2 regions of the Bradyrhizobium sp. CCBAU 11386 genome follow, and region 1 is predicted to be linked to the other one. Evidence: riboswitches for the same ligand, from Rfam matches in the RefSeq annotation. Region 1 holds a riboswitch; the other holds the start of a gene.
The links. A riboswitch is a leader RNA that binds a small molecule or an ion and turns the genes downstream of it on or off. The one in region 1 is predicted to bind S-adenosylmethionine.

Region 1 (3,855 bases):
GCTCGAAGGCGATGGGTTCGCTGCCGCATGTCGCGAACAAGCTCGTCGCCGGCCAGCCCGTCGTGATCGTCGCGTTCGGCTCGTCGTCGACCGCCGGCTATGGTGCGAGCTCGCCCGATTTCAACTATCCGAACCGCCTCGCCGCGCAGCTGCGCCGGCAATATCCGACCGCCGACATCACCGTCATCAATGCCGGCGTCGGCGGCGAGGACGCGCCCGAGATGATGAAGCGCCTCCAGAAGGAGGTGATCGACGTGCATCCGGATATGGTGATCTGGCAGGTCGGCACCAACGCCGTGCTGCGCAACCTCGATCCCGGCGACACCGCGAAGATGGTCGAGGACGGCATCTCCCGCATCCAGGCCGCCGGCGGCGCCGATATCGTGCTGGTCGATCCGCAATATTCGCCGGCCGTCAACCAGCGCAAGGAGAACGCCGGCAAGATGGTGAAGCTGCTCGGCAAGGTCGCCGAGCTCCGTCACGTCGGCATCTTCCCGCGCTTCGAGGTGATGCGCGACTGGCACGAGAACCAATCGATCCCGGTCGAGAGCTTCGTCATCGCCGACGGCCTGCACATGAACGATTGGGGCTATGCCTGCTTCGCCCAGCTGCTCGGCGACGACATCATCCGCTCCGTCGGCCAGATCAAGCTCGGGGTCAACGTGCCCGGGGATGTGCGGGCGTACCGGCCGATGTAGGGAAGCGAATGGGGAATGGCGAATAGCGAATGGGGATTTCTACTCGCCATTCGCTACTCGCTATTCGCCCCTCACGCCTTCTCCAGCGCCGCCGTCAGATCCTCGATCAGATCGTCCGCGTGCTCGAGCCCTGCCGAGAAGCGGATGAAACCCTCGCTGATGCCGAGCGCGGCGCGGTCTTCCGGCTTCAGGCGCTGATGCGTCGTGGTCGCCGGATGCGTGACGAGGCTCTTGGCGTCGCCGAGATTGTTCGAGATCTTCGCAAGCTTGAGCTCGTTGAGCACGCGGAACGCGGCCGCCTTGCCGCCCTTGACCTCGAAGCCGACCAGCGTCGAGCCGCCGCGCATCTGCTTCTTCACCAGCGCCGCCTGCGGATGATCGGCGCGGCCGGGATAGATCAGCCGCGAGATTTTGGGATGGCTCGCCAGCACCTCGGCGACGCGGGCCGCGGTGTCGGTCTGCGCGCGCACGCGCACGGCCAGCGTCTCCAGGCCCTTGAGCAGAACCCAGGCGTTGAACGGCGAGATCGACGGCCCGGTCTGGCGCATGAAATTGTGGAGGTGCTCGGCGATGAAGGCTTCCGAGGACAGGATGATGCCGCCGAGGCAGCGGCCCTGGCCGTCGATGTGCTTGGTCGCGGAATAGACCACGACGTCGGCCCCTAACGCGAGCGGGCTCTGCCAGATCGGGGTCGCGAACACGTTGTCGACGACGAGCCGCGCGCCGCCCTTGTGCGCGATCTCGGCGATCCCGGGGATGTCGAGCACGTCGAGCGTCGGATTGGTCGGGCTCTCCAGGAAGAACGTCTTGGTGTTCGGTCGCAAGGCCCGCTGCCACTGGTCGAGATCGAGGCCGTCGACCAGCGTGGTCTCGATGCCGTAGCGCGGCAACAGGTCCTGAATGACGTAGAGGCACGAGCCGAACAGCGCGCGGGAGGCGACCACGTGGTCGCCGGCCTTCAGCGGCGCCAGGATCGCGGTCGTCACCGCGGCCATGCCGGTCGCGGCCGAACGCGCCGCCTCGGCGCCCTCGAGCTCGATCATGCGGCGCTCGAACATCGCGATGGTGGGGTTCGAATAACGCGAATAGATGAAGCCGGGGTCCTCGCCCTTGAACCGCGCTTCGCACTCCTCGGCGCTGTTGTAGACGTAGCCCTGGGTCAGAAACAGCGCCTCCGACGTCTCGCCAAATTGCGAGCGCAGGGTGCCGGAATGGACCAGGCGGGTTTCGGGACGGTAAGTGGCAGGCGACTTCGACATAGGTACCTCCGACATGACCGTCTCGTCGAAAACGGTCACAAAAAAACCGGCCTGGATATATCCACGGGCCGGGATCACAGAGGTCCCCGGCCTGTTTAGCGACTTATTTAACGTGGCTGCAAGCCGGCCGGCTCAAATCACCACGGGATAAGTGATGCTCATATTCCGCAATGGCCTTTCCGTCAAGGCGTCCATCGGATAGCCGTAAAAGGCCAGTATTTCCCACATGTCCGGATGCGTTTGACCCCTGACGAGGACCCCCGGTTGAGTTTCACGATCGCCGCCGACGCCAATGGTATCCTGCCCGACCGCATGATCGCGGCGATGGCGGAGGGCGGCCTCATCCTGCCCGCCTATGACTTCGTCGAAAGCCAGATCCAGCCGGCGAGCCTCGATTTGCGCCTCGGCGACATCGCCTATCGCGTCCGCGCCAGCTTCCTGCCCGGTCCCGGCGCCACGGTGGCCGAGCGCATCGACGAGTTGAAGCTGCACGAGTTCAGCCTCGCCGACGGCGCGGTACTGGAGACCAACTGCGTCTACATCGTGCCGCTGCTGGAAAGCCTCGCGCTGCCGCCGGAGATCGTCGCGGCCGCGAACCCGAAGAGCTCGACGGGCCGGCTCGACGTCTTCACCCGCGTGATCGCCGACGGCACCCGCCGCTTCGACATGATCGGCGCCGGCTATCACGGCCCGCTCTATGCCGAGATCAGCCCGAAGACGTTTCCGGTGCTGGTGCGCGAGGGCTCGCGCCTGTCGCAGGTGCGCTTCAGAACCGGTGACGCCATCCTCAATGCCGACGAGCTCGATGCGCTGCATGCGTCCGAGCGCCTCGTCGACATCGACGATGCCGATCTGTCCGGCGGCGTCGCCGTCTCCGTCGATCTCTCCGGCGAGAAGGCCAGCGGCTTCGTCGGCTACCGCGCCAAGCGCCACACCGGCGTGGTCGATGTCGATCGCCGCTCCGGTTACGCGGTCGACGACTTCTGGGAGCCGATCTCAGCCCGTCCCGACGGCAGCCTGATCCTCGATCCCGGCGAGTTCTACATCCTCGCCTCGAAAGAGGCCGTGCAGGTGCCGCCCGACTTTGCCGCGGAGATGGTGCCGTTCGATCCGCTGGTCGGCGAATTCCGCGTGCACTATGCCGGCTTCTTCGATCCCGGCTTCGGCTATGCCGGCGCCGGCGGGTTGGGATCGCGCGCCGTGCTGGAGGTGCGCTCGCGCGAGGTGCCGTTCATCCTCGAGCACGGCCAGATCGTCGGCCGCCTCGTCTACGAGAAGATGCTGGCCCGCCCCGACGCGATGTACGGCCAGCGCATCGGCTCGAACTACCAGGCGCAGGGCTTGAAGCTGAGCAAGCATTTCCGGGTGTAGCGCTATTCCGTAGCCCGGATGAGCGTAGCGACATCCGGGAGCTGTTTCCCCGCATATCGCTTCGCTCATGCGGGCTACAATCCAAGCAAATTTGCCACCGCCGTCATTCCCCGCGAAGGCGGGGAATCCAGTACGCCGCGGCGTCTCGATTCAATCACAGCCGCCTCTGGAATACTGGATCGCCCGCCTTCGCGGGCGATGACGCCGAGCTTGTGGCATGTTGCGCCGTCCCATCCGCGATGACACACTCCCGCAAAACAACAAGCCGGGAGCGAACATGACCACGCCAGCCGACTCCGCGCAGGACGCCCAATGGAAACGCTGGCGCGCGGTCGCCGATCTCTATCACGCCTACTTCACCGGCCTCATCCTGACCGTGGTCACGCGTCGCGGCACGGCGGATGCCGCGGAGTTCGTCTTCCGCGTGTTCCGTCGCCAGCAGCAGGAGCGGTTCCTGCCGGGGCTTGAGAAGCTCGGCCTCAGCCATCTGCCGCCGGCGGTCGCGGCTGCTCAATATCACTATCTCT
Region 2 (3,855 bases), on a different contig from region 1:
TCGACATCGCCTGATGCGCGGTGTCCTCGATCGCGGCGACCGCGGCGTACATCGCCGGCGTCGACACGTTGAACGGACCGCGGATGCGGTTGACCGCGTCGATGACGTGCTCGGGGCCGAACATCCAGCCGATGCGCAACGCGGCGAGACCGTGGATCTTGGAGAAGGTGTGCGTCACCACGGTGTTCTCGGTGGTGGCGACGAGCTCGATCCCCATTTCGTAGTCGTTACGAGAAACGTAGTCGGAATAGGCGGCATCCAGCACCAGCAGCACGTGCGAGGGCAGCCCGGCGCGCAGGCGCTTGACCTCGTCGAACGGCAGATAGGTGCCGGTCGGGTTGTTCGGGTTGGCGAGCCAGACCAGTTTCGTGCGCGGCGTCACCGCCTTCAGGATGGCGTCGACGTCAGCGGTGAAGTTCTTCTCGGCTGCGATCACGTTCCTGGCGCCGACCGCCATGGTCGCGATCGGGTAGACCAGGAAGCCGTGCGTGGTCGAAATCGCCTCGTCGCCATGGCTGAGATAGGTGTGGGCGAGCAGGTTGAGGATCTCGTCCGAGCCGGCGCCGCAGATGATGCGGTTGGGGTCGAGACCGAAGGCGCGGCCAATCGCCTCGCGCAGCACGCGGGAGGTGCCTTCCGGATAGTCTTCCAGATGATCAGCCACCTTCTTGAAGGCCTCGATCGCCTTGGGCGAGGGACCGAACGGCGTCTCGTTGGCCGAGAGCTTGAACACCTTGCGGCCCGGCTCCGGCACCGGGCTCTTGCCGGGCGTGTAAGGCGCAATATCGAGAATGCCGGGGTTCGGCACGGGGCGGGACATCTTCAACTCCGGAATGGCAGGCGGCTCGTGACTTACGATTTCGACCCGGTCGGGGGCACCGTATAGCGCGTTGCGTGGCTGCCGACGAGGGCCGTGGAGCGCACCGAGGCCCCCGCCTCGATCAGGGCAGCCTTGATCTTGTCGATGCTGCTCGCGCTCGTAACCGAGACCAGCAGCGCTGCGCCGTCGAAGGCGGTATCGGGCACCGCCACGATGTCGGCGAGCGGCGACAGCGCCCGCGCGATCTCGGCATTCCACCCCGAGACGCGCACGCTGAAGGTCTCCACCTCCGTCACCAGGGCACTGTCGGCGACGCGCGAGATCGCGAACACGGGCAGCGCGGCCGGATGGTCGGCGCGTTCGACGAAAGGCAGCCGCGCGATGATCTTTGGTGCGCCTTCGGCTTCCAGCTCCAGCCACCACGGGGTCCGGCTGGAAGTCGCCGAGACCAGCGCCAGGTCGCCCTTGGATTTCGCCACCGCCTCGACCGCCGCCTGCGCGCTGAAATGCGCAACATAAGGCACGGTGAAGCCGAAATGGAATCGCACGGAATCGCGCATCGCGGGCTCGCTCACCGAGATGTCGGCATGCACCGCGAACGGTGCCTGCACGTAAGTGAACGTCGCGATGATGACGCGCCAGATGCTCTCGACCGTATCGAGCGGCAGGATGCCGCGATGACGCTCCACGATCCGCCGCATCATGTCGGCCTCGCGCGCCGGCCGGAACGCCGAGCCGACCTCCTGGGTCTGCTTCACCTGGATCAGGCGGTCGATGATGTCGCCGCGCTGCATCAGGAGGCGATGCATGCCCTCGTCGATCGCGTCGATCTCCTTGCGCAATTCCTGCAACGATGGTGGCGCGGGCGGACGTTGGGACATATCTGGCAAGTGCTGTTGAGAGGCGTTCCAATGCGGGTCGGCCAAGTCGATCGGTAAGGTCGGACCCGCTGCGGTCGATGTCTTGATTAGGCAGTCGGAGCGGCGAAAGCAAAGAGAAATGCAAAGGGAAATTGGGCCCTTTCGGCTGACGCGACAGGGACGAATTTGGTTAATCCGGACCGTATCTTGACGGAAACCGTCCAAGCCGCTAAGTTTTGCCTGTTCCGTGGTCATTTGAGCCGGCCGGCTTGCAGCCACGTTAAAAAACTCGCTAAACAGGCCGGGGACGCTTCCGATCCCGGCCGAACCTATCGTTCAGGCCGGGTTTTTCATGGCCTGATGCAAGTAGCGGTCTGAAGTCCGATCGCAAACGAGGTCGATGGTCAGATGGTTGGCGTCACGTCGATTCCCATTCCCGCGATCAGTGCCGATGAACGGTCGCACGAAGTGGATCATCCGAGTTCGCTCGTCGCACACTTCGGCGCTGATCAGCCGTTGCCGCTCGACTGCGGGGTCGATCTTTCGCCGTTCCAGATCGCCTACCAGACCTATGGCGAGCTGAACGCCGATCGCTCCAACGCAATCCTGATCTGCCATGCGCTGACCGGCGACCAGCATGTCGCCAATGTACACCCTGTCACCGGCAAGCCCGGTTGGTGGGAAACGTTGGTCGGTGCGGGCCGCCCGCTCGACCCGAGCCAATACTTCATCATCTGCGCCAATGTCATCGGTGGCTGCATGGGCTCGACCGGGCCCGCCTCGATCAATCCCGCGACCGGCAAAGTGTGGGGCCTGGATTTCCCGGTCATCACCATCCCCGACATGGTTCGCGCGCAGGCGATGCTGCTCGACCGGCTCGGCATCGACACGCTGTTCGCGGTGGTCGGCGGCTCGATGGGCGGCATGCAAGTGCTGCAATGGACGGCGGCCTACCCCAAGCGCGTGTATTCCGCGCTGGCGATTGCCTGCTCGACGCGGCACTCGGCGCAGAACATTGCTTTCCACGAGCTCGGCCGCCAGGCCGTGATGGCCGATCCCGACTGGCACAATGGCGGCTATGCCGATCGCAGCATCCATCCGCATCGTGGCCTCGCGGTTGCACGGATGGCGGCGCACATCACCTATCTCTCCGACGCCGCGCTGCACCGCAAGTTCGGCCGGCGCATGCAGGATCGCGACCTGCCGACCTTCTCGTTCGACGCCGACTTCCAGGTCGAGTCCTATCTGCGCTACCAGGGCTCGTCCTTCGTCGAGCGCTTCGACGCCAACTCCTATCTCTATCTGACGCGCGCGATGGACTATTTCGACATCGCCGGCGACCATGGCGGCGTGCTGGCGAAGGCGTTCACCGGCATCAAGACGCGCTTCTGCGTGGTCTCCTTCACCAGCGACTGGCTGTTTCCGACCTCGGAATCGCGCGCGCTGGTGCATGCGCTGAATGCGTCGAGCGCGCGGGTGTCGTTTGCCGAGATCGAGACCGATCGCGGCCATGACGCCTTCCTGCTCGACGTGCCCGAATTCTTCGACATCGCCCGCGCCTTCCTGGAATCGGCAGGCAAGGCGCGCGGACTCAACGGCAAGAATAGCTAACAAGGGTGGCCAGGATGTCAGTGCAGGAAGTGCTGCCGCTGGGCGGCCTTGACTCGGAACGATCAGGTCATTTTCGCGCCGACCATCTGCTCGTCGCCGAGATGGTCAAGCCGGGCTCGAAGGTGCTCGATGTCGGCTGCGGCGACGGCGATCTGCTCCAGCTTCTGGAGACCCGCGGCATCGATGGTCGCGGCATCGAATTGTCGCGCGAGGGCGTCAACCGCTGCGTCGCCAAGGGCCTCGCGGTGGTGCAGGGCGACGCCGACACCGACCTCGTGAACTATCCCGATGATGCCTTCGACTACGTGATCCTGTCGCAGACGCTCCAGGCGACGCGGCAGCCGCGTGTGGTGCTGGAGAATCTGCTGCGCATCGGTCGCCGCGCCATCGTCTCGTTCCCGAACTTCGGCTTCTGGAAGATGCGGCTCCAGCTCCTGATCGGCGGCCACATGCCGCGCACCGAGAACCTGCCGGCGACCTGGTACGACACCGCCAACATCCACTTCTGCACCATCAAGGATTTCGTCGAGCTCTGCGACGAGATCAACGTCAAGATGGAACGCT

Region 2: it holds a riboswitch for S-adenosylmethionine, as region 1 does, so the genes downstream of both, metX (homoserine O-acetyltransferase MetX) here and XI09_RS39310 (O-succinylhomoserine sulfhydrylase) in region 1, are expected to answer to the same signal.

Annotation. Positions count from the first base shown of each region.
Region 1 is NZ_LBKA01000257.1:238,179-242,033, reverse strand. It holds gene XI09_RS39315 (SGNH/GDSL hydrolase family protein) at 1-698, shown strand, start outside; gene XI09_RS39310 (O-succinylhomoserine sulfhydrylase) at 770-1,957, opposite strand; SAM riboswitch at 2,032-2,111, opposite strand; gene XI09_RS39305 (2'-deoxycytidine 5'-triphosphate deaminase) at 2,192-3,328, shown strand; gene XI09_RS39300 (hypothetical protein) at 3,606-3,855, shown strand, end outside.
Region 2 is NZ_LBKA01000193.1:8,084-11,938, forward strand. It holds gene hisC (histidinol-phosphate transaminase) at 1-820, opposite strand, end outside; gene XI09_RS13590 (chorismate mutase) at 853-1,701, opposite strand; SAM riboswitch at 1,918-1,997, shown strand; gene metX (homoserine O-acetyltransferase MetX) at 2,089-3,291, shown strand; gene metW (methionine biosynthesis protein MetW) at 3,306-3,855, shown strand, end outside.